One region of the Bradyrhizobium sp. USDA 4501 genome, then DNA from elsewhere that is predicted to be linked to it. Evidence: predicted binding sites of a transcription regulator. Region 1 holds the regulator's gene; each other region holds the start of a gene.

Region 1 (9,963 bases):
ATGTACGTGTTGGTGCCGGACGAGCCAAATCTCGGCTTCGTCGTGGTCGCGGTCATCTTCGTGTCGGCGACCCTGCTCGGCTTCGCCAGCCACTCCCCCGGCGGCCTCGGGGTATTCGACGCCGCCATGCTGGTCGGCCTCTGGCAGATGGACCGCGAGGACCTGCTCGGCGGTATGCTGCTGTTCCGGCTCCTCTACTATATTGCGCCGTTCGTCATATCTGTAATCTTGCTGACGTTTCGGGAGGTTATCGTCGGCGCCCGACTCAAACGGCTGCCGCAGGCTGATTCGGGTCCCCGCGCCGAGCCGCACCATGAGGCGGTTCTGGTTCGAAAGCGCGGTGACTCCGGGGTCTGATGAAGCGGCCCGATGCCTCCCGAGGGAAGGTCGCTATGACCGCGCCTGGGCGAGACATGAACCGACGGGATGAAAGCCGCCGCGATGGCAATTGACGATTCGCATTCCTCCATCTTCTCGCCCTGGCCCGACCGGTTGCGCCATTCCGCGCTGATCCTGCTTGCCGCAGCGCTGGCCTTGAGCGTGGTGGTCGCGCTCGGCGAATTGTCGCTGGTGCGCGCCTGCGCCGTGTTCGTCTGCATCGCGGCCGCGGCGCTGGTGCCATGGCGGCTGCATGATGCCGGAACCTCGCGCGAGGATGTCCGCGGCGTCAATCCGGTCGAGGCCGCCGCCGTCAGCGCGGTCGTCGCCGGCATGCCGGATCCGGCCGTATTGCTCGATCGCGCCGGCCGCGTCATCCATCTCAACGCCGCAGCGGCGCAGCTCGCGCCTGCGCTGCGCAAGAACGAACTGGCGCAATTTGCCCTGCGCTCGCCGGAGATCATCACCGCGCTGCGCGAGGCGATCGCGACCACCGAGCCGCGCCGCGCCACCTACACCGACCACGTTCCGGTCGATCGCTGGATGGAACTGGTGATCACGCCGGTGCCGGTGCCGACCCAGTTCGGCGGCACCGAGAAGTGCATGCTGATGACCTTCCACGACCTGACGCCGCTGCGCCGGGTCGAGGAGATGCGAGCCGACTTCGTCGCCAATGCCAGCCACGAGCTGCGCACGCCGCTCGCCGCCTTGTCCGGCTTCATCGACACGCTGCAGGGGCCGGCGCGCGAGGACGCGCGGGCGCGGGAGCGCTTCCTCGGCATCATGCACACCCAGGCGACCCGCATGGCGCGGCTGATCGACGATTTGCTGTCGCTGTCGCGGGTCGAGTTGTCGGCCCATGTGCGGCCCGAGGCCTCGATCGACATCGTGCCGATCATCCGCCAGGTGGCCGACGGGCTCGAGGCACTGGCCAGCGAGCGCCAGGTCGAGATCGATGTCGACCTGCCTCACGCCCCAGTCATGATCGCCGGCGACCGCGAGGAACTGCTCCGCCTGTTCGAGAACCTGATCGAGAACGCCCTCAAATACGGCGCCTCCGGGGGCCGCGTCATAGTGTCGCTGAATCAGGCCGTTTCGGGCGCATCGGGCGAGGGGGCCCCCGAAATCCGTGTCATGGTACGGGATTTCGGCCCCGGCATCGCCCCCGAGCACCTGCCGCGGCTGACCGAGCGCTTCTACCGGGTCGACGTCGGCGACAGCCGCAACCAGGGCGGAACGGGCCTCGGATTATCGTTGGTGAAACATATTCTTAACCGTCATCGCGGGCGTCTTTTGATCGAGAGCGTGCCGAAGAACGGGGCCACTTTTACCGCCTGTTTTCCCCGGCCGAAGACCCCGTTACCAACTCAAAGCTAAGCGTTTTCAGAAGCTTAGTACTGTCATCCAACTGTCATCCAACCTTCGTAAAAGCAGCACCGACCGCTCCTAGATGGACCGGCGTGAGCGCGATCGGGCGCATTCGGCGCTTCGCTCACTGGATGGAGACCACCCATGAATTTCATCAAAGCAATCGTCGCAGCCGGCGTGATCGCCGCTTCGACGTCGGCCTTCGCTGCCGATATTACCGGCGCGGGCGCGACGTTTCCGTTCCCGATCTATTCGAAGTGGGCTGACGCCTACAAGAAGGAGACCGGCAACGGTCTGAACTACCAGTCGATCGGCTCCGGCGCCGGCATCAAGCAGATCCAAGCCAAGACCGTGACCTTCGGCGCCACCGACGCGCCGCTCAAGCACGAGCAGCTCGAGAAGGACGGCCTCGTCCAGTGGCCGATGGTGATGGGCGCGATCGTCCCGGTCGTGAACCTCGAAGGCATCAAGCCGGGTGACCTGATCCTGTCGGGCGAAGTGCTCGGCGACATCTATCTCGGCAAGATCACCAAGTGGAATGACGCGGCGATCGCCAAGCTCAATCCGAAGCTGACCCTGCCGGGCGATGCCATCACCGTCGTGCGCCGTTCGGACGGTTCGGGCACCACCTTCAACTTCACCGACTATCTCTCCAAGTCGAACGCCGACTGGAAGTCCAAGGTCGGTTCCGGCACCGCGGTCGAATGGCCGGTCGGCGTCGGCGCCAAGGGCAACGAAGGCGTTGCCGGCAACATCAGCCAGACCAAGAACGCTATCGGCTATGTCGAGTATGCCTACGCCAAGCAGAACAAGCTGACCTACACCGGGCTGGTCAACAAGGCCGGCAAGACCGTGCAGCCGACCATGGCTGCCTTCCAGGCTGCCGCCTCGAATGCCGACTGGGCCAAGGCTCCCGGCTACTACGTGATCCTGACCGACCAGCCGGGCGAAGCCTCCTGGCCGATCACCGCGGCGACCTTCATCCTGATGCACAAGGACTCGACCGACAAGGCGGCCTCGCAGGAAGCGCTCAAGTTCTTCAAGTACGCCTTCGAGAAGGGCGACAAGGCGGCCGAAGAGCTCGACTACATCCCGATGCCGGACTCGGTCGTCAAGCTGATCGAGAAGACCTGGTCGTCGGACATCAAGAGCTAAGTCCGACGCTGCGACAGGGCCTGTGCCGACTCGATCGCGGCACAGGTCGAGCGACCAAGACCCGGTCTCCATCACCGCGGCAACAAGCGCGGGATCGAGGCCGGGGTTCGCGCCTCAGGGGCGTGGCTGGAACGACGGCGCCCGGCCAAATGCGTCAGTGAAGATCGCTTCGGGGCGTAGCGGTTTGCGTGGCTTTTGCATACTAAAGAGGGGATTGGCGTGGCAGACATGGCTGTTCAGAGCGATGTGATGGAAGCCGCGGGACCTTACGATCGCGCCAAGGCCCTCAGCGCCTTCAAGCTCGGTGACCTCACCTTCTATTGGATCACCCGTATCTCGGCGATTTCGGTTCTGTTGATCCTCGGCGGCATCATCCTGTCGCTGATCGTCGGCGCCTGGCCGGCGATGAAGGAATACGGCTTCGCCTTCCTCTGGACGCAGCGCTGGGCGCCCTCGGCCGATCCACCGGTGCTCGGCGCGCTCGGCCCGATCTACGGCACGCTGATCACCTCGGTCATCGCGATGCTGATTGCCATTCCGGTCGGCATCGGCATCGCCGTGTTCCTCACCGAGCTCTGCCCGCAAATGCTGCGCCGCCCGATCGGCATCGCGATCGAGCTGCTCGCCGGCATCCCCTCGATCATCTACGGCATGTGGGGCTTCTTCGTGCTCGGCCCGTTCCTGGCCAACACGTTCCAGCCCTTCATGATCCGGATCTTCGAGGGCGTCCCGGTGCTGGGCGCGGTGTTCGCAGGCCCGCCGTCCTATCTCAGCCTGTTCAACGCCGCGCTGATCCTTGCGATCATGGTGCTGCCCTTCATCACCGCGATCTCGGTCGACGTGTTCAAGACCGTGCCGCCGGTGCTGAAAGAGGCCGCCTACGGCATGGGCTGCACCACCTGGGAAGTCGTCCGCAGCGTCGTGATCCCCTACACCCGCGTCGGCGTGATCGGCGGCATCATGCTGGCGCTCGGCCGCGCCCTCGGCGAGACCATGGCGGTGACCTTCATCATCGGCAACTCGTTCCGGATCTCGTCGTCGATCTTCGCGCCGGGCACCACGATCTCGGCGGCGATCGCCAGCGAATTCGCCGAGAGCGACGGCCTGCACCAGTCCGGCCTGATCCTGCTCGGCCTGCTGTTGTTCGTGCTGACCTTCTTCGTGCTCGCCGGCGCGCGGCTGATGCTGATGCGGCTTGAAAAGAAGGCGGGGAAGTAACGCCATGAACCCGATCTACAAATCCCGCCGCCGCAGCGACATCGTCATCCGCGCACTCTGTGTCGGCGCGGCGCTGTTCGGCGTCACCTGGCTGGCGCTGATCCTGATCACGCTGCTCTATAACGGCCTTGCCGGCCTCAGCGTGCAGCTGTTCACCCAGAACACGCCGCCGCCCGGCTCGACCGAAGGCGGCTTGCTCAACGCCATCGTCGGCTCGGTCATCATGACCGTGATCGGCGTCGGCATCGGCGCGCCGCTTGGCCTGTTCGCCGGCACCTACCTCGCCGAATACGGCAAGCACGACAAGCTGACCTCGGTGATCCGCTTCATCAACGACATCCTGCTCAGCGCGCCGTCGATCATCATCGGCCTGTTCATCTATGGTGCGGTGGTGGTGCCGATGCGCGGCTTCTCGGCGATCGCAGGCAGCCTTGCGCTCGCGGTGATCGTGATCCCGGTCGTGCTGCGCACCACCGAGGACATGCTGCTCTTGGTGCCCAATCCGCTGCGCGAGGCCGCCTCCGCGCTCGGCCTGCCGCGTTCGCTGGTGATCAAGCGGATCGCTTATCGTGCCGCGCGATCGGGTCTGATCACCGGTGTGCTGCTGGCGACCGCCCGCGTCGCCGGCGAGACCGCGCCGCTGCTGTTCACCGCGCTGTCGAACCAGTTCTTCAGCCTGGATCTGACCAAGACGATGGCCAACCTGCCAGTGACCATCAACAACTTCGTGCAGAGCCCCTACGCCTACTGGAAAGAGCTGGCGTGGAGCGGCGCGCTGCTCATCACATTCACCGTGCTCGCGTTGAATATCGGCGCGCGTATCCTTGGTGCCGAAAGGGCCGCAAAATGACCGAGCTTTCCGTCTCCACGACTGCCGCAGGCCACATTCCCCAGGTTCCGCTGCCGGAAGCGCCTCCGAAAGTCACGGTGCGCAACCTCAACTTCTATTACGGCGAGCACCACGCGCTGAAGAACATCAACCTGACGCTCGGCACCAACCGCGTCACGGCGTTCATCGGCCCGTCTGGCTGCGGCAAGTCGACCCTGCTGCGCATCTTCAACCGGATGTACGACCTGTATCCGGGCCAGCGCGCGGTCGGCCAGCTGATGCTGGACCAGACCAACATTCTCGACCCCAAGCTCGACCTCAACTTGCTGCGCGCGCGGGTCGGCATGGTGTTCCAGAAGCCGACGCCGTTCCCGATGACGATCTACGAGAACATCGCCTTCGGCATCCGCCTCTATGAGAAGATCTCGAAGTCCGAGATGGACGACCGGGTCGAGAAGGCGCTGCGCGGCGGCGCGCTGTGGAACGAGGTCAAGGACAAGCTGAACGCCTCCGGCCTGTCGCTCTCCGGCGGCCAGCAGCAGCGCCTGTGCATCGCGCGCACCGTGGCGGTGCGCCCCGAGGTGATCCTGTTCGACGAGCCGTGCTCGGCGCTCGACCCGATCTCGACCGCCAAGGTCGAGGAGCTGATCCAGGAACTCTCCGAGGACTACACGATCGCGATCGTCACCCACAACATGCAGCAGGCGGCGCGCGTCTCCGACAAGACCGCCTTCATGTATCTCGGCGAGCTGATCGAGTTCGACGACACCAACAAGATCTTCACCTCACCGAGCGATCGGCGCACCCAGGACTACATCACCGGCCGGTTCGGTTGACCGGCGCATGATCCGGAAAAGTGGAAACCGGTTTTCCGATCAGGTCATGCTAAAATTCAGGACACGAAACCATGATCCCCGGGATCATGGTTGAGGGAGACAAGCGATGGCTTCTGAACATACCGCCAAGGCATTCGACAGCGACCTGCAGGAGTTGACCCGCCTGGTCGCCGAGATGGGCGGCCTGGTCGAACGGATGATCACCGAGTCGGTCGACGCGCTGATCCGTCGCGACGTCGCGCTCGGCAAGCGCGTGGTCGCCGCCGACATCGAGATCGACAATCTGCAGCGCAACATCGAAGAGCGCGCGGTGCTGACGATCGCGCGCCGCCAGCCGATGGCGATCGACCTGCGTGAGATCGTCAGCGCGATGCGCGTCGCCACCGATCTCGAGCGGATCGGCGACCTCGCCAAGAACATGGGCAAGCGCGTCGCGGCGCTGGAGAGCGATTTCCAGCCGCTGAAGTTGATCCGCGGCCTCGAGCACATGACCGACCTCGTGCTGTCGCAGGTCAAGTCGGTGCTCGACGCCTATGCCGCCCACGACCTGCCGGCGGCGATGAACGTCTGGAAGGGCGACGAGGAGGTCGATGCGATCTGCACCTCGCTGTTCCGCGAACTGCTCACCTACATGATGGAAGATCCGCGCAACATCTCGTTCTGCATCCATCTGATGTTCTGCGCCAAGAACATCGAGCGGATCGGCGATCACGCCACCAATATCGCCGAGACCGTGTTCTACATGATCGAGGGCCAGCAGATCACCGACAAGCGCCCGAAGGGCGACATGACCACTTTTGCCACCACGGTGCCGGGCAACTGAGGCATGATCGGCAAGCACGGAACCGGCAAGAGCGAAACTGGACGATCCTCGCGACAAATCGTTTCCGCGGGGACTATGCTCAAGGAAGTAAGCGTTTCGGTTTGCGTCTGGGCAACGGATCACCACAGAGAAAGAACTTAAACCGATGAGCGCACGCATTCTGGTAGTCGAAGACGAGGAAGCGCTGACGACGCTGTTGCGCTACAATCTCGATGCGGAAGGCTACGATGTCGAGACGGTGGGGCGCGGCGACGATGCGGATACAAGGCTGAAGGAGCGCGTTCCCGACCTCGTGGTGCTGGACTGGATGCTGCCGGGCCTGTCCGGCATCGAACTGTGCCGCCGCCTGCGGGCGCGGCCCGAGACCAAGCAGCTTCCGATCATCATGCTGACCGCGCGCGGCGAGGAAAGCGAGCGCGTGCGCGGGCTTGCCACCGGCGCCGACGATTACATCGTCAAGCCGTTCTCGGTGCCGGAGCTGCTGGCGCGGGTGAAGGGCCTCTTGCGCCGCGCCAGCCCGGAGCGGCTTGCGACCGTGCTGACCTACGGCGACATCGAGCTCGACCGCGAGAAGCGCCGCGTGGCGCGCTCGGGCCGTCCGATCGATCTCGGGCCGACCGAGTATCGCCTGCTCGAATTCTTCCTCGAGCATCCCGGCCGCGTGTTCAGCCGCGAGCAATTGCTCGACAGCGTCTGGGGCCGCGACATCTACATCGATGAGCGCACCGTCGACGTGCATATCGGCCGCCTGCGCAAGCTGCTCAATCCGGGCCGCGAGCAGGATCCGATCCGCACCGTGCGCGGCGCCGGCTACGCGCTCGACGACCGCTTTGCCAAGGCCGAGCCGCAGCCGTAACGGCCATGCGGCATTCATAAACCGCAACACGGCGTCGTCCCGGCGCAAGCCGGGACCCATACGCCGCGGCCAGCGCAATCGGCACGCGGCCAGACGGCTTTCTAACAACACCCATTCGTGGTTATGGGTCCCGGCCTGCGCCGGGACGAGGCCGGTGATGTAGCGGTAGTCCGGATGGAGCCGACGGGTCGCGCGAACGAGCGCCCCGTTGGCTCCATCCGGGCTGCGTCACACAAAAAAATCCCCGCTTTCGCGGGGATTTGTCTTTGAGGTCTTCCGTCGTTTTCCCGAGTGCTCACTTGATCTGCGGTTTCGCCGACGGCCGGCGGCGATCGGCGGCGGGCTGGTAGGCGACGCGCGAGTGATGCGCGCAATAGGGCAGGCCGCCGAGCGCTTTGCCGCCGCAGAAGAAGAATTCCGGGCTCGAGGGATCGCCGACCGGCCAGTGACAGGTGGCCTCGTTGAGCTCGAGCAGCGACAGCCGCTGGCTCATCGGCACCACATTGTCGTAGGAGATCGGATCGGGCTCCATCTCGGCCTCGAAGGCGTGCGCCAGCGCGGTGTTGCCGCGCGAGACCGGGCGCGCCACCCGCATCATGTGCTGGGCGGGGCGGGCCTTGCGCTGCCGCGGCGCGGCCGTGGAGGGTGCCTTGGCGCGGCCGGAGAGGCCGAGCCGATGCACTTTGCCGATCACGGCGTTTCGCGTCACATTGCCAAGTTCCGCCGCGATCTGGCTGGCCGACAGGCCGGACTCCCAGAGTTTCTTCAGCTGCTCGACGCGATCGTCGGACCAGGTCAATACAGTCATCGCATTCTTCCCTTCGCGTAGCGCCGGCCAATCATTGGAGCGGCGCTGCGAGCCAATCTGGACAAATATCCCTGCGGCCAGAATCCCTTAGCCCTCGCCGGGCACGGTGTTGCGCCCGAACGTTTACGCGAGACACAAAGGCTACTTAGAGGGTCCAGTACCGCCGCACGAGATGTCGTACCCGACAGGCCAAACGCTACAATATGGCGTGACTCTGGCGCAAGAGTCCGCGGTCGTGCGTCCACATGTTCCCACACAGTTAAGCATCGCGATGAGGCTTTTCCACCGCACCGGAATGCTCCGGATTGCGCTCGTTTCGCATTGCAGGAAGGCCACTTCGTGGCGATTGACACTTACCGACCGCAGCATAGAATGCCCGCCACGTGCCGCCCGCAAAGGCGGCCGTTTTGTTTTCCGAAGCTGGCCGTTGCTGCGCTGGCGTCAAGGCGCGCGGCAATTGTCGGCTTAAAAACCGTCAGTGATCGCCATGACCAACGCTGCCACGTCGCATCTGCTCCCCGTCTTCGCCAGGGTCGATCTCGGTTTCGAGCGCGGTGAGGGCGCCTGGCTGATCGCAACCAACGGCGACCGCTATCTCGATTTCACCTCGGGCGTCGCGGTCAACGCGCTCGGGCACGCGCATCCGCATCTCGTCAAGGCGCTGCAGGAACAGGCGACCAAGCTCTGGCACATGTCGAACCTGTTCAAGAGCCCGGACGGCGAGGTGCTTGCCGCGCGGCTGTGCGAGCAGAGCTTTGCCGACTTCGTGTTCTTCTGCAATTCCGGCGCGGAAGCGATGGAGGGCGTGATCAAGCTGGTCCGCCACTATCACTTCTCCAAGGGCCATGGCGAGCGCTACCGCATCATCACCTTCGAGGGCGCCTTCCACGGCCGCACGCTGGGCACGCTGGCGGCGACCGGCTCGGCGAAATATCTCGAAGGCTTCGGCCCGCCGATGGACGGCTTCGACCAGGTGCCGCATGGCGACATCGACGCGGTGAAGAAGGCGATCGGTCCGCACACCGCCGGCATCCTGATCGAGCCGGTGCAGGGCGAGGGCGGCGTGCGCTCGGCGCCACAGGCGTTCTTCAAGGCACTGCGCGCGCTGTGCGACGAGCACGGCCTGCTGCTCGCCTTCGACGAGGTGCAGACCGGCATGGGCCGAACCGGCGAGCTGTTCGCCTACAAGCGCACCGGCGTCACGCCGGACGTGATGTCGCTGGCCAAGGCGCTCGGGGGCGGTTTCCCGATCGGCGCGGTGCTGGCGACCGCGCAGGCCGCGGCCGGCATGGCGCCCGGCTCGCACGGCTCGACCTTCGGCGGCAATCCGCTCGCGGTCGCCGCCGCCAATGCCGTGCTCGACGTCATGCTGAAACCCGGCTTCTTCGAGCATGTGCAGAAGATGTCGCTGCTGCTCAAGCAGAAGCTCGCCTCCGTCGTCGACCGCTATCCCGGCGTGCTGTCGGAGGTACGCGGCGAGGGGCTGTTGATCGGCGTCAAGGCCGTGGTGCCGTCGGGCGACCTGATCGCAGCGCTGCGCAGCGAGAAGCTGCTCACCGTCGGCGCAGGCGACAATGTGGTGCGGTTCCTGGCGCCGCTGATCGTGACCGAGTCCGAGATCGACCAGTCGATCACCGCGCTCGAGCGCGCCTGCGCGACATTGTCGGTGGCGCAGCCGAAGAAGGCGGCTGG
Region 2 (9,963 bases), 1.4 Mb from region 1:
GCGCGGTCGAATAGACCGCAAAGCAGATCTGATTGTCGAGCCGCAGCGCCTGATCCGCGGCCGTCGGTTTCCTGGCCATGATTCCCATCGAATCCATCTCGTTTCCGGGTCATTCTGGGCCCACGGGACCGCGGATTCAATTGCGAACAATTAAATGTGAGACCGCATACTTTATATTGCGCGCAATCTATTTGCGTGCAATACATGCGTCATCGAATTCAAGCCCAACCCACCAAGGGAGACCACGATGTCTGTGAACGTGCTCTACAAGACCAGCGCCAAGGCAACCGGCGGCCGCGACGGCCATGCGGCGACGCTCGACGGCGCACTCGACGTCAAGCTCACGACCCCGAAGGAGCTCGGTGGCGGCGGCGGCGCCGGCAACAATCCGGAGCAGCTGTTCGCGGCCGGCTATGCCGCCTGCTTCATCGGCGCGATGAAGTTCGTGGCCTCGCAGGGCGGCCCCAAGGTTCCCGCCGACGCCTCGGTGACCTCGACGGTCGGCATCGGCCCGCGCTCGGAAGGCGGCTTCGGCCTCGCCGTCGAGCTCGCGGTGTCGCTGCCCGGCCTTGCGCGCAACGATGCCGAAGCGCTGGTCGAGAAGGCCCACCATGTGTGCCCCTATTCCAACGCGACCCGTGGCAATGTCGACGTCAAGCTGAGCGTCGTCTAATTCCACATCACGTAATGGTCCGCCGCAACACGTGGCGGACCATTGCTCTTTCAGCGGCTGGTTCGCTTGGCGAACGCATGCGCCGCCTGCTGCATGGGCCTGCGCCGACGGAAGCATTGCTGCCCCGGCTGAAGACCGTTAGCTCTGGGACCCTCGTTATCTGATCCCAACTGAGCGAAGGTTGCTTCCATGAATACCCCAGCGGCTACGGGCGCGATGACCGGCCTGCGCGTGATCGATCTGACGCGCGTGCTCGGCGGTCCGTATTGCACCCAGATTCTCGCCGACCACGGCGCCGACGTGATCAAGGTCGAGCCGCCCGCCGGCGACGAGGTGCGAGACTGGGGTCCTCCCTTCCACGAAGAAGACGCGGCCTATTTCGTCGGCATCAACCGCAACAAGCGCTCGATCGGCCTCGACCTCGCTTCCGAGGGCGGACGCGCGGTGCTGATGAAGATGCTCGAGACCGCCGACGTGCTGATCGAGAATTTCAAGCCCGGCACGCTCGACAAATGGGGCATCGGCAACGACGTGCTGCGCGCGAAATTTCCGCGCCTCGTGCATTGCCGGATCTCCGGCTTCGGCGCCGACGGCCCGCGCGGCGGCAATCCCGGCTATGACGCGATCATCCAGGCGATGACCGGCATGATCGCGGCGACCGGCTCGCCGGAGAGCGGCCCGATGCGGATCGGCGTGCCGCTGGTCGACATCACCACCGGGCTCTACGCCACGATCGGCATCCTGATGGCGCTGTCGGAGCGGCAGCGCTCGGGGCTCGGCCAGTTCATCGAGACGACGCTGTACGAGACCGGGCTCGCGATCATGCATCCGCACACCGCGAACTACTTCATGCACGGCAAGCCGCCGTCGCTCACCGGCAACGAGCATCCCAACCTCGTTCCGTACGCGATCTTCCCGACCAAGACCGACAACATCTTCATCGGCGTCGGCAATGACGGAACCTTCCGCAAGCTCGCCAAGGAGATCGGCAAGCCCGAGCTCGGCACCGACCCGCGCTTTGCCCGCAACAAGGACCGCATCGCCAACCGCGATGCGCTCCGCGTCGAGCTGGCCGCGGTGTTCAGCCAGCACGAGGCCGAGCCGCTGTGCAACCGGCTGCTCGCCGCCGGCCTGCCAGCTGGCCCGGTGCAGAAGATCGACCAGGCGCTGACCAACCCGCACACCATTCATCGCGGCGACGTCATCGAGAAGGATTGGTACAAGGGCGTCGCCTCGCCGATCCGCCTCGAACGCACCAAGCCGAACCTGCGCCGGACGCCGCCGAAGTTCAGCCAGCACGCCGCGGAAGTGCTCGGCGAGTTCGGCTACTCGAAGGACGAGATCAACGGCCTAGTTGAGAAGGGCGTGGTCTGCGGTCCCCAGCGCAAGCGCTAAAGGCGTTTTCGAGCCTGTCCCGCACGTGATGCGGGATGCGCACCGGTTCGCGTCAGGACAAAGCTGGAGCGTCGGCCCGTATCGAACCGGCCGACGCATCAACACTGCGGTGCAACGTCGCGTTTGGCGCTGCACCGCACGGAGCCGGCTGCGGTCTTCGCCTTTTTTACCGCTTCCCTTCGCTTCGGCTTCCCCCCTACCATGACTTTCGTTTATACGGTCATTTGAACGTCATCCGGCGCTGATAACGCGCGCAACGAAGGTGATGTTCCAATTGGGAGGGGTTTTGATGTTCTTTCGACGACTAAGCGCTGCCGCGGCAGCCGCTGCCGCGCTTGCATTCGCGTCGCCCGCGTTCGCGGTGACCGAGATCCAGTGGTGGCACGCGATGACCGGCGCCAACAACGACGTCATCGTCAAGCTGGCCAACGACTTCAACGCCTCGCAATCCGACTACAAGGTGATCCCGACCTACAAGGGCGGCTACGCCGACACCATGAACGCCGGCATCGCCGCGTTCCGCGCCGGCAACGCGCCGCATATCATGCAGGTGTTCGAGGTCGGCACCGCGACGATGATGGCCGCCACCGGCGCCGTCAAACCGGTCTACAAGCTGATGGCCGACGCCGGCGAGAAGTTCGATCCGGGCGTCTATCTGCCCGCGATCACCGGCTACTACTCGACCTCCAAGGGCGAGATGCTGTCGTTCCCCTTCAACTCGTCGTCGACGGTGATGTGGATCAATCTCGATGCACTGAAGAAGGCCAACATCGCGGAGATTCCGAAGACCTGGCCGCAAGTGTTCGACGACGCCAAGAAGCTGAAGGCAGCCGGCTATAACACCTGCGGCTTCTCCGGCTCGTGGGTCACCTGGGTCAATCTCGAACAGCTCTCGGCCTGGCACAATGTGCCGCTCGCCAGCAAGGCCAACGGCCTCGACGGCTTCGACACCGTGCTCGAATTCAACGGCCCGCTGCAGGTCAAGCATCTCGAGAACCTGGTCGAGCTGCAGAAGGACAAGACCTACGACTATGCCGGTCGTACCAACACCGGCGAAGGCCGCTTCACCTCGGGCGAATGCCCGATCTACCTGACCTCGTCGGCGTTCTTCGGCAACGTCAAGGCGCAGGCCAAGTTCAACTTCACCGCAGCCCCGATGCCGTATTATCCCGACGTCAAGGGCGCGCCGCAGAACTCGATCATCGGCGGCGCCTCGCTCTGGGTGATGGGCGGCAAGTCGGCCGAGGAATACAAGGGCGTGGCCAAGTTCCTGACCTTCCTCTCGGACACCGACCGCCAGATCTGGATCCACAAGGCCTCGGGCTATCTGCCGATCACCAAGGCCGCCTATGCCAAGGCCAAGGAAGAGGGCTTCTACAAGGACCAGCCCTATCTCGAGACCCCGCTGCTCGAGCTCACCAACAAGGAGCCGACCGCGAATTCCCGCGGTCTGCGCCTCGGCAACATGGTGCAGCTGCGCGACATGTGGTCGGAGGAGATCGAGCAGGCGCTGGCCGGCAAGAAGACCGCCAAGCAGGCGCTGGACGCCGCCGTCGAGCGCGGCAACCAGATGCTGCGGCAGTTTGAAAAGACCGCCGTCCGCTGACATGATGCCTTCGGGCATGAACCGGACAAGCGCGAAGCGGTTTTCCACCATGCCCAGACGACAAGCTAAGGCGCGATGACGATCCAACCTCATCTCATCGCGCCTTAGGGCGATCAACCGGCGGGCCGCATCCGCGGCCTGCCCTTCTTCCGAGCCCATGCAAAAGCAAGCGATTTTCCAATCAAAGCTGTTGCCTTACGCGCTGGTTGCCCCGCAACTCGCGATCGTCCTGATCTTTTTCTACTGGCCGGCCCTGCAGGCGGTGATCCAGTCCTTCCTGCTGCAGGACGCCTTCGGTCTCTCCACCAGCTTCGTCTGGTTCGAGAACTATCTCGAGCTGTTCAAGGAGCCGGCCTATTTCGAGGCGATCGTCCGAACCTTCGTGTTCTCGTTCGCGATCGCGGTCTCATCGCTGTCCTTCGCGCTGCTGCTCGCGGTGATGGCTGACAGGCCGCTGCGCGGCTCGACGCTGTATCGCACGCTGCTGATCTGGCCCTATGCGGTGGCCCCGCCGGTGGTTGGCGTACTCTGGGTGTTCATGCTGCACCCCTCGCTCGGCGTGCTGTCGCGCTATCTGCGCGCCATGGGCATCGACTGGAATCCGCTGCTCGACGGCGACCAGGCGGCGGCCCTGATCATCCTCGCCGCGGCCTGGAAGCAGATCTCCTACAATTTCCTGTTCTTCCTCGCCGGGCTGCAGAGCATCCCGAAAAGCGTGATCGAGGCCGCCGCGATCGACGGCGCCCGGCCGATGCGGCGGTTCTGGACCGTGATCTTCCCGCTGCTGTCGCCGACCATCTTCTTCCTCTTGGTCATCAACATCGTCTACGCCTTCTTCGACACTTTCGGCATCATCGACACCATGACCCGCGGCGGTCCCGGCAAGGCGACCGAGACGCTGGTTTACAAGGTCTATACGGACGGCCTGCTCGGCGGCAATCTCGGCTCGTCGGCGGCGCAGTCGGTCATCCTGATGGTCATCGTCGTCATGCTGACGGCGATCCAGTTCCGCTTCGTCGAACGCAAGGTGACCTACTGATGGTCGAGGAGGAAGGCTTCCAGCGCTATCTGGCTCACGCCATCCTGTGGATCGGGATCGCGATCGTCGCCTTCCCGGTCTATCTCGCGCTGGTCGCCTCGACCCAGGACAACGCCGTGATCGCCAACGGCCAGATGTCGCTGCTGCCCGGCGGCCATTTCCTCCAGACCTACTACCAGACGCTGTTTGTCGGCACGAGCGGCTCGACCCGCGAGCCGGTGCTCCACATGATGCTGAACTCGCTGGTCATGGCGCTCTTGATCGCGGTCGGCAAAATCGCGATCTCGATCATCTCGGCCTACGCGATCGTGTATTTCCGGTTTCCGTTCCGGATGGCGATCTTCTGGATCATCTTCATCACGTTGATGCTGCCGGTCGAGGTACGCATCTATCCGACCTACAAGATCGTCGCCGATCTGCATCTGCTCGACAGCTATGCCGGCCTGTCGCTGCCGCTGATTGCGTCGGCCACCGCGACGCTGCTGTTCCGCCAGTTCTTCATGACCGTGCCGGATGAATTGCTGGAGGCTTCGCGGATCGACGGCGCAGGCCCGTTCCGCTTCTTCTGGGATACGCTGCTGCCGCTATCGCGCACCAACATGGCCGCGCTGTTCGTGATCCTCTTCATCCTCGGCTGGAATCAGTACCTCTGGCCGCTGTTGATCACCACGCGCGACGACATGCAGACCATCCAGGTCGGCATCCGCAAGATGATCACGACGACGGACGCGCTGACCGAATGGCCGATCGTGATGGCGACCGCGTTGCTCGCGATGCTGCCGCCGGTGTTCGTCGTCGTCGTGATGCAGAAACTGTTCGTGCGCGGATTGGTGGAGACGGAAAAGTAATGGCTAACGTCACGCTGCGCAGCGTCCGCAAGACCTATCCCGGCGGCTTCGAGGCCATCAAGGGTGTCGATGTCGACGTCGGCGACGGCCAGTTCTGCGTGCTGGTCGGCCCATCCGGCTGCGGCAAGTCCACGCTGCTCCGCATGGTCGCGGGGCTCGAGACCATCACCGGCGGCGAGATCGACATCGGCGGCCGCGTCGTGAACCAGGTCGAGCCTGCTGATCGCGACATCGCGATGGTGTTCCAGAACTACGCGCTCTATCCGCATATGAGCGTCTACAACAACATGGCCTACGGCCTGCGCAACCGCGGCATGGCCGAGGCCGAGATCAAGACCCGCGTCGAGGAAGCCGCGCGCGTCCTCGAGCTCTCGCCGATGCTGGAGCGCAAGCCGCGCCAGCTTTCCGGCGGCCAGCGCCAGCGCGTCGCGATGGGCCGCGCCATCGTGCGCCAGCCGAAAGTGTTCCTGTTCGACGAGCCGCTGTCGAACCTCGACGCCAAGTTGCGCATCGCGATGCGGGTCGAGATCCGCAAACTGCAGCGCCGGCTCAACACCACGTCGATCTACGTCACCCACGACCAGCTCGAGGCGATGACGCTCGCCGACATCCTCGTCGTCATGAACGGCGGCCAGGTCGAGCAGGTCGGCAATCCGCTGGACATCTACCAGAAGCCGGCGACCACCTTCGTCGCCTCCTTCATCGGCGCCCCGCCGATGAACCTGATGCCGCTGCGCGCGGACGAGCTGAAGCCCCAGATCACGGGCGCCGACGGCGCCGGCATTGTCGGGATCCGGCCGGAGGATTTCGTGATCTCGGGCGAGACCGCATCCGGCGGCGTCGCGCTCGGCCTCACCGTCGAGGCGATCGAGCATGTCGGCGCCGAGACCTTCGTCTACGGCAGCCGCCAGCGCGAGGAGCAGGGCGTTGCCGCCAATCCGGGCGAGCTGCCGCCCGGTGAGGTGATCGTCCGGGTTCCCGGCGTCTCGGGTCCCGCCATCGGCGAGCGGATCCGGGCCGTCGCCCCCCGCGACAAGCTGCATCTTTTTACCGCCGATGGCCGCAAGCGCGTCGGGGAGTAACCGATCGGGAAGAATTTACCCCCATGTTGCGGGCGTTTAGGCTGGTTTCGGGGCTGCTTGAACGCTATCCAGATCGCCCCCATATCCCTCACTGACCGGAGGCCAGACGGCCCGCCGGTTGCATGGGGCGCCGCAAGGGCCCCTCAAAGTCGCTTCGAGAGGACTTTGTAATGTCTCGTGTTCCATCGTTGTCCAGTCCGTTCCTTCTGGGATTCGACGAGATCGAGCGTGCGCTCGACCGCGTCGTGAAGGGCGCCGACGGCTATCCTCCGTACAACATCGAGCGGTGCGACCGTACCAACGGGCAGCCTGAGCGGCTGCGCATCACGCTGGCGGTGGCGGGCTTCACCCGCGACCAACTCGATGTAACTATTGAGGAAAATCAGCTCGTCATCCGCGGCCGCCAGCAGGACGACAAGGCCCGGCAATACATCCATCGCGGCATCGCCGCGCGCCACTTCCAGCGCACCTTCGTGCTGGCGGAGGGGATGCATGTGCTGGGCGCGGATCTGAAGAACGGGTTGTTGTCGATCGACCTGGCCAGGCCGGAACCTGAACGGGTCATTAAGACAATCGCTATCAATGAGCACGAATAATAGAAACAACGAGCGGACTCGACCGCTTATCTGACTGAGGAGTCGAGACCATGAGTGAACTGAGTACCACCACCATCGAATCCGAGAGCGTCACGCCGGAAGCGCTGGCCCATCTGGGCGAAGGTCATATCGCCTACGTGAAGCAGGTCCGCTCCGAGGACGTGCCGGATCTCTTTCCACAGGCGCCGAAGATCGCGCCGGGCCTCAAACTGTTCGCACTGCACGCCGCCGACGGCACGCCGATCATGCTGACCGACAGCCGCGAAGCCGCGGTCGCGAATGCGTGGAGCAACGAGCTGCAGGCTGTCAGCGTCCACTGACGCAAATCTACGGCTGAATTCAGCATCCGCGAATTCAATGCGCGGGCCTGCTTCGTCACTGAGGGGGGCCTGCGCATTTTTTATGGCGATGAGGTCGACGTGGCGAGCATCGGGCCCATGCTGAGCTGCACCTCGCCGGGCACGTTGTAGTCGCGCATCAGCATGCGGTTGTTGCGCAGCCCGCAGGCTTCCCGCTGCACCACGAACATCCAGAGCGCATGGCCGGCCTCCCGCACCAGGAGGCGCCGTGCCTGTTGTGTTGACGTCGATGTTTCAGCGCGCGGATGGGCGGCATCGAACTCGCGCAGCCTGGCGAGTGCCTGTTCCAGCGCGCGGCCCATGCGGCCGAGCGCACTCGCCCTCTCTTCGGCGAGCTCGTAAGCGAGAACGTCGACGGGAACGCGATCAAGGCGAAAATCGCGGGACATCAGTCATCCCTGGTTCGTTGCGCGCGTCCGTCTTCCGGTGTCATCGGCTGGTTATCAATAGGTGCTCGTGTCTTCGATCGCCAAGCGAAAGCTCGCTCAACTTGAGCAATTCATTGCGCAGGCTTGGGCAGCGGACCATGGCCGCGGCTCCATTTCGCTCTGTGCATTTCCGTGCTGTAATAACTTCCTGCGAGAAGCACTGCGACAAGGAATTTCCAGCACGAATTATTCGCCGCCAAATCGATTGAAGGAGATGCGAACATGCAGAAGAGCTCGCTGATCAATCTCGTTGCTTCGGTGTCGATTTCCGTCCTCGCGGCTGGTGTCGCGATTTCCGCGCAGGACAAGTACAGTCTGCAGGTGCCCAACGGTCTCGCGTTCTCTGAGTTCAGGGGATACGAGGACTGGCCCGTGATCGCGATCAGCGAGAACGAAGGCGTCATCGCCGCGATCCTGGGCAATCCGGCGATGATCGGCGCCTACCGGGAGGGCATACCCGGCAATGGCAAGCCGTTCCCGGATGGCGCCAAGATGGCGAAGATCCATTGGATCCCGAAGAAGCAGGAGGCGTATCCCGGTCAACCGACGGTGCCGGGTGCGCAGCATGACGTCGACTTCATGGTCAAGGACAGCAAGAGGTTCGCAGACAGTGGCGGATGGGGATACGGCGCGTTCGAGTATGACGCGGCGTCAGATGTGTTCAGGCCCGCCACTACGGCGGACAATCCGCCGCAGGAAAACGACGCGAAGTGCGGCCATGCGTGCCACACGGTGGTACAGAATCGCGACTACGTGTTCACCGAGTACGGCAAGAGGTAGACATCGGATCGCACGGGCTAGCGTTGCACCAGCCGCGCGCGGATGTCCGGCTTCAGTACCTTGCCGACCTTGGAACGCGGCAGATCGTCCCAGACCTCGATCTGCTTCGGCGTCTTGATGCTGCCGATCTGCTGCTTGACGAAGGCGGCGAGCCCGCTCGCGTCGACAGTGTGGCCGACGCGCGGCTGCACCACGGCGACGATCCGCTCGCCCCATTTGTCGTCAGGCAATCCGATGACGGCGCAATCCTGCACCGCCTCGTGGGCGCGCAACGCGTTCTCGACCTCGATCGAATATACGTTGAAGCCGCCGGTGATGATCATGTCCTTGGCGCGATCGACGATATAGAGATAGCCGTCGCCGTCGATGTAGCCGATGTCGCCGGTGTGGTGCCAGCCATGCGCCGAAGCCTCGCGCGTGGCCTCGGGGTTCTTGTAGTAGCCTTCCATCACCAGCGAGCCGCGTACCACAATCTCGCCGCGCGATCCCGCCGGCAACAGCTTGCCGTCGCCATCCATGATGCCGGCCTGCACCAGCGGGCCGATCCGCCCGGCCGACGAGAGTCGCTCCATCGCGATGGTGCCGTCCGGATTGTAGTGATCGGCGGGCGGCATCATCGAGATCATCATCGGCGCCTCGGTCTGGCCGAACAGCTGCGCCATCGGCCCGATCCGCTTCAAGGCTTCCGCTAGCCGCGTCGCCGAGATCGGTGCCGCGCCGTACCAGAAGCATTGCAGCGAGCTGCGATCGGCCGCGTCGAGCCCGGGATGATCGAGCAGCATGTAGATCACGGTCGGCGGCAGGAAGGTGTGGGTGACACGGTAGCGCTCGATCAGCGCCAGGAACTCGCCGATGTCAGGGTGGTGCATGATCACGACCCGGCCGCCCAACGTCATGATCGGGAAACAGAGCACGCCGGCGGCATGCGTCAGCGGCGCCAGCGCGAGATAAATCGGGCGGCCCTTGAACGGATAGCCCATCAGGGTCAGCGCGGTCATCGCCTCGATGTTGCGTCCCGACAGCATCACGCCCTTCGGCTTGCCGGTGGTGCCGCCGGTCCCCGGGATCATCGCGAGATCGTCGATCGTGGCGCGCTGATAGACATCATCAGTAAGCCCGCCGAGCCAGCGCTCGAATGACGGCGCGAACGGCAGCTC
Region 3 (9,963 bases), 2.6 Mb from region 1:
AAGCGCGGCCACGGCATGGACGCTGCACAGCCTTCCCTGCACAACAGAGAAGGGAAGGCGCCTGAGCAAAACCGGGACAGATGTGTCCCGCCGAGACAGGTGCCGGGCAAGGTTTAGATGAAACACAGCTCGAGCCGCGAGTTCTTCGCATATTGGAATGCGAAGCGCGGCACCGCACGTGCACCTGACCGGAGTGAGTTCGAGCCGTCCGCGGTACGCGAACTACTGTCCGACATCTTCGTGCTGTCCTATGACGGCGAGACCCGATTTCCGTTCCGCGTCGCCGGCACCCGCACCTCCGCCCTGCTCGGTTGCGACCTCAAGAACCGGAGCTTTTCCGCCCTGTTCACCGGTGCGAGCCGCGGCGAGATCGAAGACATTATCACCTGCGTCGTCGAAGAGACCCTGCCGGCCATCGCCGGCATCACCGCCACGACCGAGAGCGGCGCCAAGGCGCATCTCGAGCTGCTGCTGCTGCCCTTCACGAGCCGCGTCCACATGCCGGCGAGCCTCACCGGCCTGCTCGCCCCGTTCGAGGACGACGTCGGCCGGCTGCACGACCTGGTGCTGACCTCGTGGCGTTACCTGCATCCCCAGGAGCGGTTCGTGCCGCGGACCCTGCGCAAGCTCGCCATCGCGCGCGGCCTGATGGTCTACGAAGGCCTGCGCTAGCCGCCGGCGCCCGCCTCGGGATGGGATGGCAGGCGCCGGTCGCTTGCACCGCGCCCCGCGGAACTCTATTAGCTGTCTGGCCGCCACGGCGGGGTGGACCCGCTCATTGCAGCTGCGGCCGGGTTGGGCATGTTTCGGAATTCGATCAGGCAGAAGATCGTCGGCATTGCCGCGGGACTCATCATCCTCGCGGTGGTCACGTCGCTGCTGTCGATGGTGATGGCGGGCCAGGTCGGCCATCTCCTCGACGAGCTCACCAACCGCTACATCCCCGCCTATGGCCACCTCGCCCGCGTCAACATCCGCGCGCTGGAGCGGTCGCTCGCCATGCGCCGGATGATGATGGCGAAGATGCAGGCGCCGGCCGAAGACTCCGGCTACGAAAGCGCGCGCAAGGCCTTCGACGAGATCGAGCCCCTGATCAAGCGCGAGGCCGACGCCGCGCGCACGCTGATCGATGCGATCATCGCCGATCCCTCGACGCCATCCGACAACGCCGCGCTCGGACGCCTCGATGACCGCATCGACAATGCCGTCAACGACCTCTTGATGCGCCTGAACGCAGAGAACAAGACGCTGCTCGAGCAAATCGACGCCAAGGACTTTGCGGCGGCGAAAGCGACCACGCTGCGCGCCGACGCCCTGCGCGACGACTTCAACACCAGGATCGAGGGCATCCGTGCCGACATGCTGGCGCAGGTCGCTTCCGCCGCCGCGAAGGTGATGAGTGCCCAGCAGCGGGCGATCATCATCTCCGGCGTCGTGACCGCCATTGCCGCGATCCTCGGCTTCGTGTTCGCGATGCTGGTCGGCAGCGGCATCACGCGTCCGGTGATGCGCCTGCTCGAAAGCACCCGCGAGGTCGAGGCGGGCCGCCTCGACGGCGCCATCACCATCACGACCCAGGACGAGATCGGCCAGCTGTCGGCCGCCTTCAACCGCATGATCGAGACGCTGCGGCACAACCAGCGCATCCGCGAGACGTTTGGCCGTTACATCAATCCGCGGATCGCCGAGGGCCTGCTCGAACAGCCGGCGATCGCCGCGACCGAAGGACAGCGCCGCGTCATGACGGTGATGTTCTGCGACATGAAGGGCTTCACCAGCCTGAGCGAGGGCGTGACGCCGAGCGGCCTCGTCAAGATCATGAACCTCTACCTGTCGACGATGTCGGCGCCGGTCCATGCGCATCACGGCATCATCGACAAATATATCGGCGACGCCATCATGGCCTATTGGGGCGCGCCCTTCGTCGAGGAGGCCGAGCAGACCCATCTGGCCGCGCTTGCCGCCATCGACATGATCGGCCAGGTCAACCAGCTGCGCAAGGATCTGCCCGAACTGCTCGGCGTCCGCGTGATTCCGGCCGATTGCGACATCCGGATCGGGATCGCCACCGGCGAGGCCCTGGTCGGCAGCATCGGCTCCGAGTTCATGATGAGCTACACCGTGCTCGGCGACACCGTGAACCTCGCCTCGCGGCTGGAAGGCGCCAACAAGTTCTACGGCAGCCGCAGCCTGATCTCGGAGGCCACCGCCGCGGCCTGCGCCGCAACCATCGAGCTGCGCGAGATCGACCGCCTCGTCGTGATGGGGCAGACCCAGCCGGTCGCCGTGTTCGAGATCCTCGGCAAGAAGGACGAACTGACGCCGGCGCAGACCGAGTTGCGGCAGCGTTACGCGGACGGTCTCGCCGCCTATCGCGAGCGCCGCTGGGATGACGCCGAGCAGGCCTTCACCGCGGCGCTGACGGCGGCGCCGGGCGACGGCCCGTCGATCGCCATGAAGGCGCGCGTCGCAGCGTTCAGGCAAGATCCGCCGGCGGCCGATTGGGACGGCGCCTGGCATCCGGAGCGGAAGTAGCGGCGTCACGCTCATCCAGGCTCCGCGCTACAGCTGGGCCTCGATCGCAACCTTGTCGATCACCGACCAGACCTGCACGATCTTCCCGTCGCGGAATTCATAGAACACGTTCTCGGCAAACGACACGCGCTTGCCGTTGACGCCGAGACCGAGGAACGTGCCGTTCGGCGAACAGTCGAATGCCAGCCGGCTCGCGACATGGGACGCATCCGACACCAGCAGTTCGATGTTGAAGCGAAGGTCAGGGATGTCGCGAAAGTCCCCTTCCAGCATCTCGCGATAGCCGGATAACCCGTGCCGCCGGCCGTTGTGGCACACATCCTCGTCAACGAACTGACCGAGTTGCGGCCAGTCCTGGCGATTCAAACAGGCAATGTAATTCTGGTAGATCTCGGCGAGGTCCTTTTTCATCATCGATCGTCCTCCTTGCCGCGGGTCAAGATGGCCATTGAGCATTTGCGTGCGATTCTAACACCGACGTTAGTTTCGACTCCGATGTCCGATGGCGCGAACAAAACACTCAGCCGGCGTGCACGTGAAAGCGCGACGTCCCGAAGAGACAGTGCGATTGCCGCTTCGGCAAACAATTTCTCAAAACGCGCGGAATGTCTCCCGCGATCGGGAGTTAGTGCTTCAGGTCAATAACTGTCCTTGTCAATCGGAGGCGTACATGATCAAGTCACCGATGATGCTTGCGGCATTCCTGACAGCGCCGATCATTCTGTTCCCACCGCAGACCGCCGTCGCGGCTGGCGGAGGTGGCGGCGGTGGTGGTGGTGGCGACCCATACGGGTCGAGCTACGGCACTCCCGCGCCGTCCTATCCCCAGCAAAAGGACAGAAAGACCACGCACAAGGTCAAGAAGCCCTTCAAGCAGTCCGGCTTCGAAGACCCGGCATTCCGCGACGGCTATCGCGCGGCCTATGCGACAATCTACGAACGCAACGACTACGCCGCCGCGATCGATCAGTTGCACGCACTCGGCCGCGATGATCAGCCGAACGTCGCGAACCTGATCGGCTATTCCTATCGCAAGCTCGGCGACTACAAGCAATCGCAGGTCTGGTACGAACGTGCGCTCAAGGCCGATCCGAACCACGTCCTGACGTGGAACTACTACGGCCTGTGGCAGATCGAACAGGGAAACCGCGACCAGGCGCAGTATCATCTGCAGCGGATCGCCAAGATCTGTGGCACCGAATGCGAAGAGTATCGGACGCTGGCGGCGGCACTGGAAAAGCCGCCGGGTACGAACCTCGTCTACTGAGCGCGTCGCGTCGCCCGCATGAGCGGAGCGACATGCGGGGAAGGACCGCCCCGGATGTCGCTGTCGCTCGTCCGGGCTATGCCTGTGAGCCGCTTTGTTCGCGTGTCCGTTTTTGCGGGAATTTCGCCGTTTTGGTTGACGTGACCGGCGAGTAGCTTGCGTGCCGGGCGACGCACGCGGATACGTTGAGATCGATCATCATGACCTGGCGGCTTCTCGCGTGGAGCGGCATCGCCGTTGCCGCGCTGGTTCCAATCATTGGCGGCATCTGGCTCTTCACCCTGCCCGCCGCATCGGCGTTCCGCGTTCCGCCGCCGATCGCGACGCAAGAGCACGACGCGATGCTCGCGGCGCTGAAGCCGCCGAAGCGGGCGCGACCGCTGATCGCGATGCTCGGCATCAACGACATGACCGAGACCACCGACTATCTGATGCCCTACGGCATCCTCAAGCGCGCCGATGTCGCCGATGTCGTCACGCTGGCGACGGGACCCGGTCCGGTCGCGCTGTTCCCGGTGCTGAAGGTCGAGCCTGATGCGATCATCGCCGCATTCGATGCCGCACATGGCGACGGCGCCGACTACGTCATCGTGCCGGCGATGAGCCGCGACGACGATCCGGCGGTCATGCAATGGATCCGGCAGCAGGCGGAGAAAGGCGCCGTGATCGTCGCCGTCTGCGCCGGCGCCAAGGTGCTCGCCTCGACCGGCCTGCTCGACGGCAGGCGCGCCACCACGCACTGGTTTTACCTGAAGAACTGGCGCAACAAACATCCCGCCATCCAATACGTCGCCGACCGCCGCATCGTGGTCGATCGCGGCGTCGCGACGACTACCGGGATTTCGGCCTCGATGCCGATGTCGCTGACCCTGATCGAGGCGATCGCCGGCCGTACCAGGGCTGAGGCCGTCGCGCGCGAGATCGGCCTGCCCGGCTGGGACGCGCGGCATGACAGCAACGCCTTCAAGTTCACGCGTCCCTTCGCGCTGACCGCCATCCGGAACACGCTGGCGTTCTGGAACCGGGAACAGCTCGGCCTCGCGCTTGCCCCCGGCGTCGACGAGGTCTCGCTGGCGCTGGTCGCCGACAGCTGGTCGCGCACCTACCGCTCGCATGCCGTGACCTTCGCCGCGACCGACGACGTCGTCACGACCCGCAACGGCCTGCGCGTCTATCCGCAGGTCGTAGCGCCGGATTGGTCCGCAGATCGTCTGCTGCCCGCGGTCGGCACCGCGCCGCCCGCGCAGGCGCTCGACCGGGCGCTTGCCGGGATCGAAACACGCTATGGCCGTGATACGGCGGACTTCGTCGCCATGCAGCTCGAATACCCACGGGCTGACGCCGTGCAGTGAGGGATTGCGTTTCCAACAACGTATTCGATCCTCCATCCGCCCCATTGTCATCTGCCTGTCATGAATTGTGCCGACACGTCAGCGCCGGACCAGTTCGGGGACACGCATGGATTATTTCAAACGCTTCAACTTCCTGTTCGCTGCGCCGGTGTTCGAGGCCGACGACCTCGAGGGCATCCGCTTCAACCAGATCATCGCCGAGATCGAGCGCTCCGGCTTCGAGGTGGTTCGCGCCCGCAAGCTGGAAGATGCCGAGATCGCGGTGCAGACCGATGCCGCGATCGGCTGCATGGTGGTCGATTGGGGCAAGAAGGGCCTTGAGGGCAAGACTGCGGCGCTGATCAACCTGATGCGCCGGCGCGGCCTCGACTTCCCGATCATCCTGTTGATCCGGCGCAAGCGGTTCGAGGACCTGCCGGTCGAGGTGCTCGACTTCATCGACGGCTACGTGTTCCTGTCCGAGGAAACCCCGCCCTTCATCGCCAAGAACCTGATCTCCAGGCTGAAGCAATATGCCGAGAATTTGAAGACGCCGTTCTTCGGCGCGCTGGTCCACTATGCCGAGGAAGGCAACCAGCTCTGGACCTGCCCGGGCCATAATGGCGGCGTGTTCTACAGCCGCAGCCCAATCGGACGGGTGTTCGTCGAACACCTTGGCGAAGCCGTGTTCCGCGACGACCTCGACAATTCCGTGCTCGACCTCGGCGACCTCCTCACCCATGAGGGGCCGGCGCTGCGGGCGCAGAAGGAGGCGGCCCGGATCTTCGGCGCTGAAAAGACCTATTTCGTGCTCAACGGCACCTCGACCTCCAACAAGGTCGCGCTCGGCTCGCTGGTCACCGACGGCGACCTCGTGCTGTTCGACCGCAACAACCACAAGGCCGCGCATCACGGCGCGCTTTTGATCGGCGGCGGCATCCCGGTCTACGTGCCGACGGTGCGCAACGCCTGGGGCCTGATCGGGCCGATGCGCTGGGACCTGCTCGACGAGGGCGCGCTGCGCGACCACATGCGCAAGCACCCGCTGGTCAAGGACGAGAACGCCTGGAAGAAGGAGCGTCCGTTCCGCGTCGCCGTGGTCGAGCAGTGCACCTATGACGGCACCATCCACTCGGCCGAGATGATCCTCAAGCGGATCGGCCATCTCTGCGACTACATCCTGTTCGACGAGGCCTGGGCCGGCTTCATGAAATTCCACCCGATCTATGCCGGCCGCTTCGCCATGGGACTGTCCGATCTCGGCCCCGAGGCCCCCGGCATCATTGCGACCCAATCGACCCACAAGCAGCTCGCGAGCTTCTCGCAGGCCTCGCAGATCCACATCCGCGACCGCCACATCAAGGGCCAGAAGCGCCGGGTCGAGCATCGCCGCTTCAACGAAAGCTTCATGCAGCACGCCTCGACGTCGCCGTTCTACCCGCTGTTCGCCTCGCTCGATGTCGGCGCGCAGATGATGAAGGGCCGCTCCGGCGAAGTCCTGTGGGACGACACGATCCGGCTCGGCATCGAGCTGCGCAAGAAGATCCGCGCCGTGAAGCGCGAGTTCGAGGAGAAGGAGACGCGCCCCGAGCGGCGCTGGTTCTTCGAGCCGTTCGTGCCGGACCGCGTCATGATCCCCGACGTCGCGCGCGAGAACGGCGTGCACAATGTCGCCTGGGAGACGATCTCGACCGATCAGCTCGCGACCAATCCGTCCTACTGGCAGCTCAGTCCCGGCGAGACCTGGCACGGCTTTCCCGAGCTGACCGCGGGCTTCGCGATGACCGACCCGAACAAGCTCACATTGCTGACGCCGGGCTTCGATCACGCCACCGGCGCCTATGCCGATCACGGCATCCCCGCGCCGGTGGTGGCGCAATATCTGCGCGAGAACCAGATCGTCGCCGAGAAGAACGACCTCAACTCGCTGCTGTTCCTGCTGACGCCCGGCGTCGAGGCCAGCAAGGCCGGCACACTGGTGTCGGGGCTCGTCGCCTTCAAGAAGCTGCACGACGACAACGCGCTGATCGAGGATGTCATCCCCGAATTCTTCCGCCGCCGCCCGCAACGCTACACCGGGGTGCGGCTGCGCGACCTCTGCGGCGACATGCACCGCTTCTTCCGCGACGGCGGCGTCAGCACGCTGCAGGCCAGGCAATTCCTGCCCGAGCACCTGCCCGAGATCGCGATGTCGCCGCGCGAGGCCGCACAATATCTCATCCGCAACGATGTCGACTATCTGCCGATCGACCAGATCTTCGGCCGCGTCGCCGCGACGCCGTTCGTGGTCTACCCGCCCGGCATCGCCACCATCGTGCCCGGCGAGCGGCTGTCGGAACGCAGCAAGCCAATGATCGATTACCTGAAGATGTTCGAGGCGAGCTTCAATGCGTTCCCGGGCTTCGAGGTCGAGGTCCAGGGCATCTACAAGGAGATCGACGACTCCGGCCGTGTCCGCTTCTACACCTATGTCGTGTCCGAATAGGCGAACGGACGCAACACAATGGAGAATGATCACAAGATCACCGTCCGCCCGTCCCGCGACAGCGACGTCGACGCCATGCTGTCGATCTACCGCCACCATATCCGCCGCGGCGTCGAGGAAAGCGTCGACGACAGCGGCACGCCGGAGCCCGACGATCTGCGCGACCGCCGCAAGAATCTGCGCAACACCCGCCTGCCCCACCTCGTCGCGATCTGCGACAGCGAGGTGGTCGGCTATGCCTATGTCGTGCTGTTTCGCAAGCGTCCGGCCTACCACTACACGGTGAAGCATTCGATCTATGTGCATCACCGCTTCACCGGCCAGCGCGTTGGCGGCCGGCTGCTGCAGGAGCTGATCGACACCTGCGCCGCCGCCGGCTTCCGCCAGATGATCGGCTACATCGACAGCGACAACGCCGCCTCGCTCGCGCTGCACGACCGCTTCGGCTTCGCCCGCGTCGGGCATTTGCCCGGTGTCGCCTATCGCTATGGCCGCTGGTCCGACACCATGATGGTGCAGCGCTCGCTCGCCGCCGGCGCCACCGCCCCGCCGCCCCCCGCGCCGCTGTCGCGACGGTGATGGGCACGACACTTTCCATTCGTCGTCCCGGCGAAGGCCCGGCCCATAACCACAGGATTGGATTGGCAAGGAAGGCTGTGGCCCCAGCGTCGCGCAATAATCACCTTCGGTGCTTATGGGTCCCGGCCCCCCGTGCGCTATTGCGCACTAGAGCGGTTTCCAGTTGAGGTGAATCGGAACAGTCAAAGGGGATTCCCACGGGCACGCAAATCAGATTCGGTGTTGCCCGCGACAACATGCGGGGCATGCGATGGCGAAGGGATACTCCAAGGACCTCAGGGTGCGTGCGGTTGAGCTTGTTGAGTCCGGCGAAAGCGCACGTGAGGCTGCGCGCATTCTCAATCTCGGCGCTTCGACTACGATCCGATGGATGGATCGTTGGAGGAAGACCGGAAACGTTGAGGCCAAGCCCGGCACCGGGCACAGCCGCTCGCCGTTGGAGCAGCACAAGCAGTGGCTGATCGAGCTGATCGCCGCGGAGCCGGACCTGACGCTCGAGGAGATCCGCGCGCGTCTGCGCTCTCAGAGAAAGCAAAAGGCCGGCATCGGTTCGATCTGGCGTTTCTTCGACCGTCACAGCATCACCTTCAAAAAAAACACTGCACGCCGCCGAGCAGGATCGACCTGACGTCGCTGCCGAGCGTGCCGCGCTGAAAGCCGAGCAGCCCAAGCTGCGTGCACCGCGCCTCATCTTTATCGACGAGACTGCGGTCACGACGAAGATGGTCCGGCACTATGGGCGCTCTCCTCGCGGTGAGCGCCTCGTCTCTGGCGTGCCCCATGGTCACTGGAAGACGCTGACGCTTGTCGCCGCGCTGCGCATCGATGGCCTCACGGCGCCCTATGTCATCGACGGTGCAATGGATGGGCCCTCGTTCCTGGCTTATGTCGAGCAAGTCCTGGCGCCGACCTTGCGCAAGGGCGACATCGTCTTCATGGACAACTTGCGCACTCACAAGATCGCCGGTGTCCGCGAGGCGATCGAGGCTGTCGGCGCCCGCGTGCGTTATCTGCCGGCCTACTCGCCCGACCTCAATCCAATCGAACAGGCCTTCTCCCGGTTGAAAGCTGCGCTGCGCAAAGGCGCCACCCGCACGGTCCAAGCCCTGCTCAAACTCATCGGCAAACTCGTCAAGTCGTTTGCGCCGCAGATGTGTGCCAACTACTTTAGGCATGCTGGATACACCAGATGATCCACATCATGTGGAAAATGCTCTAGGCCGGGACGACAGCGAATGTGTTGCGCGGCCGGTGAGTCATACACCGGCATTCTCGCGGCCTCTGCAGCGCGAGTTTTGCATTTCGTTTCGCCGCTCTGATGACAGAGGGCGCAGGGAAAGCCGGATGCCGATCGCACCCATGGGTCCCGAGTAATCCTGCAGGCTGCAAGGCGCAAGCGACCTGATCGCCCTACTCCAGCGTAAAGCCGACCCGCAGCGCCACCTGATAGTGCCGGATCTTGCCGTCCTCGATATGGCCCCGCGTCTGCACCACCTCGAACCACTTCATTTCCCGGATCGTCTTTGACGCGCGGCTCACGGCGTTCTCGATTGCCGCCTCGATGCTCTTGTCCGATGATCCGACCAGTTCCAGGATTTTGTAGACGTGATCCTTGTCGTGCGTGGCGGGCATGTCGACCTCCTCTGTGGATGCGCGATCCGGACCGCTTGCGCTGCGGTTCGGACAGTCCATCGTCCGATGCGGGCCGGCCATCTCAAAACCGACGAATGCTGCGCGGCAACACGCCGGACGAATTGAATAAACGT

The links. Region 1 encodes PhoB, which activates phosphate uptake and scavenging genes when phosphate is short. Its sites were predicted from a motif close to TGTCATNNANCTGTCAT; they were not measured.
Region 2: the regulator PhoB is predicted to act here: its motif matches at 2,287-2,303, upstream of ugpB (sn-glycerol-3-phosphate ABC transporter substrate-binding protein UgpB).
Region 3: the regulator PhoB is predicted to act here: its motif matches at 5,200-5,216, upstream of ACVWZM_RS36395 (Orn/Lys/Arg family decarboxylase).

The regions. Positions count from the first base shown of each region.
Region 1 is NZ_JBSSEX010000001.1:5,300,416-5,310,378, forward strand. It holds gene ACVWZM_RS24135 (putative bifunctional lysylphosphatidylglycerol flippase/synthetase) at 1-357, shown strand, start outside; gene ACVWZM_RS24140 (sensor histidine kinase) at 442-1,755, shown strand; gene pstS (phosphate ABC transporter substrate-binding protein PstS) at 1,891-2,901, shown strand; gene pstC (phosphate ABC transporter permease subunit PstC) at 3,130-4,119, shown strand; gene pstA (phosphate ABC transporter permease PstA) at 4,124-4,969, shown strand; gene pstB (phosphate ABC transporter ATP-binding protein PstB) at 4,966-5,784, shown strand; gene phoU (phosphate signaling complex protein PhoU) at 5,891-6,607, shown strand; gene phoB (phosphate regulon transcriptional regulator PhoB) at 6,753-7,463, shown strand; gene ACVWZM_RS24175 (GcrA family cell cycle regulator) at 7,759-8,271, opposite strand; gene ACVWZM_RS24180 (aspartate aminotransferase family protein) at 8,759-9,963, shown strand, end outside.
Region 2 is NZ_JBSSEX010000001.1:3,860,081-3,870,043, forward strand. It holds gene ACVWZM_RS17695 (MarR family winged helix-turn-helix transcriptional regulator) at 1-79, opposite strand, end outside; gene ACVWZM_RS17700 (organic hydroperoxide resistance protein) at 248-673, shown strand; gene ACVWZM_RS17705 (CaiB/BaiF CoA transferase family protein) at 863-2,068, shown strand; gene ugpB (sn-glycerol-3-phosphate ABC transporter substrate-binding protein UgpB) at 2,358-3,674, shown strand; gene ugpA (sn-glycerol-3-phosphate ABC transporter permease UgpA) at 3,832-4,713, shown strand; gene ugpE (sn-glycerol-3-phosphate ABC transporter permease UgpE) at 4,713-5,561, shown strand; gene ACVWZM_RS17725 (sn-glycerol-3-phosphate import ATP-binding protein UgpC) at 5,561-6,643, shown strand; gene ACVWZM_RS17730 (Hsp20 family protein) at 6,814-7,239, shown strand; gene ACVWZM_RS17735 (BQ00720 family protein) at 7,290-7,559, shown strand; gene ACVWZM_RS17740 (DUF6665 family protein) at 7,640-7,987, opposite strand; gene ACVWZM_RS17745 (cytochrome P460 family protein) at 8,249-8,806, shown strand; gene ACVWZM_RS17750 (AMP-binding protein) at 8,824-9,963, opposite strand, start outside.
Region 3 is NZ_JBSSEX010000001.1:7,863,108-7,873,070, reverse strand. It holds gene ACVWZM_RS36420 (PAS domain-containing protein) at 118-672, shown strand; gene ACVWZM_RS36415 (adenylate/guanylate cyclase domain-containing protein) at 802-2,535, shown strand; gene ACVWZM_RS36410 (ester cyclase) at 2,563-2,949, opposite strand; gene ACVWZM_RS36405 (tetratricopeptide repeat protein) at 3,206-3,802, shown strand; gene ACVWZM_RS36400 (DJ-1/PfpI family protein) at 4,003-5,154, shown strand; gene ACVWZM_RS36395 (Orn/Lys/Arg family decarboxylase) at 5,261-7,618, shown strand; gene ACVWZM_RS36390 (N-acetyltransferase family protein) at 7,637-8,197, shown strand; one part of gene ACVWZM_RS36385 (IS630 family transposase) at 8,448-8,786, shown strand; one part of gene ACVWZM_RS36385 (IS630 family transposase) at 8,788-9,390, shown strand; gene ACVWZM_RS36380 (dodecin) at 9,608-9,829, opposite strand.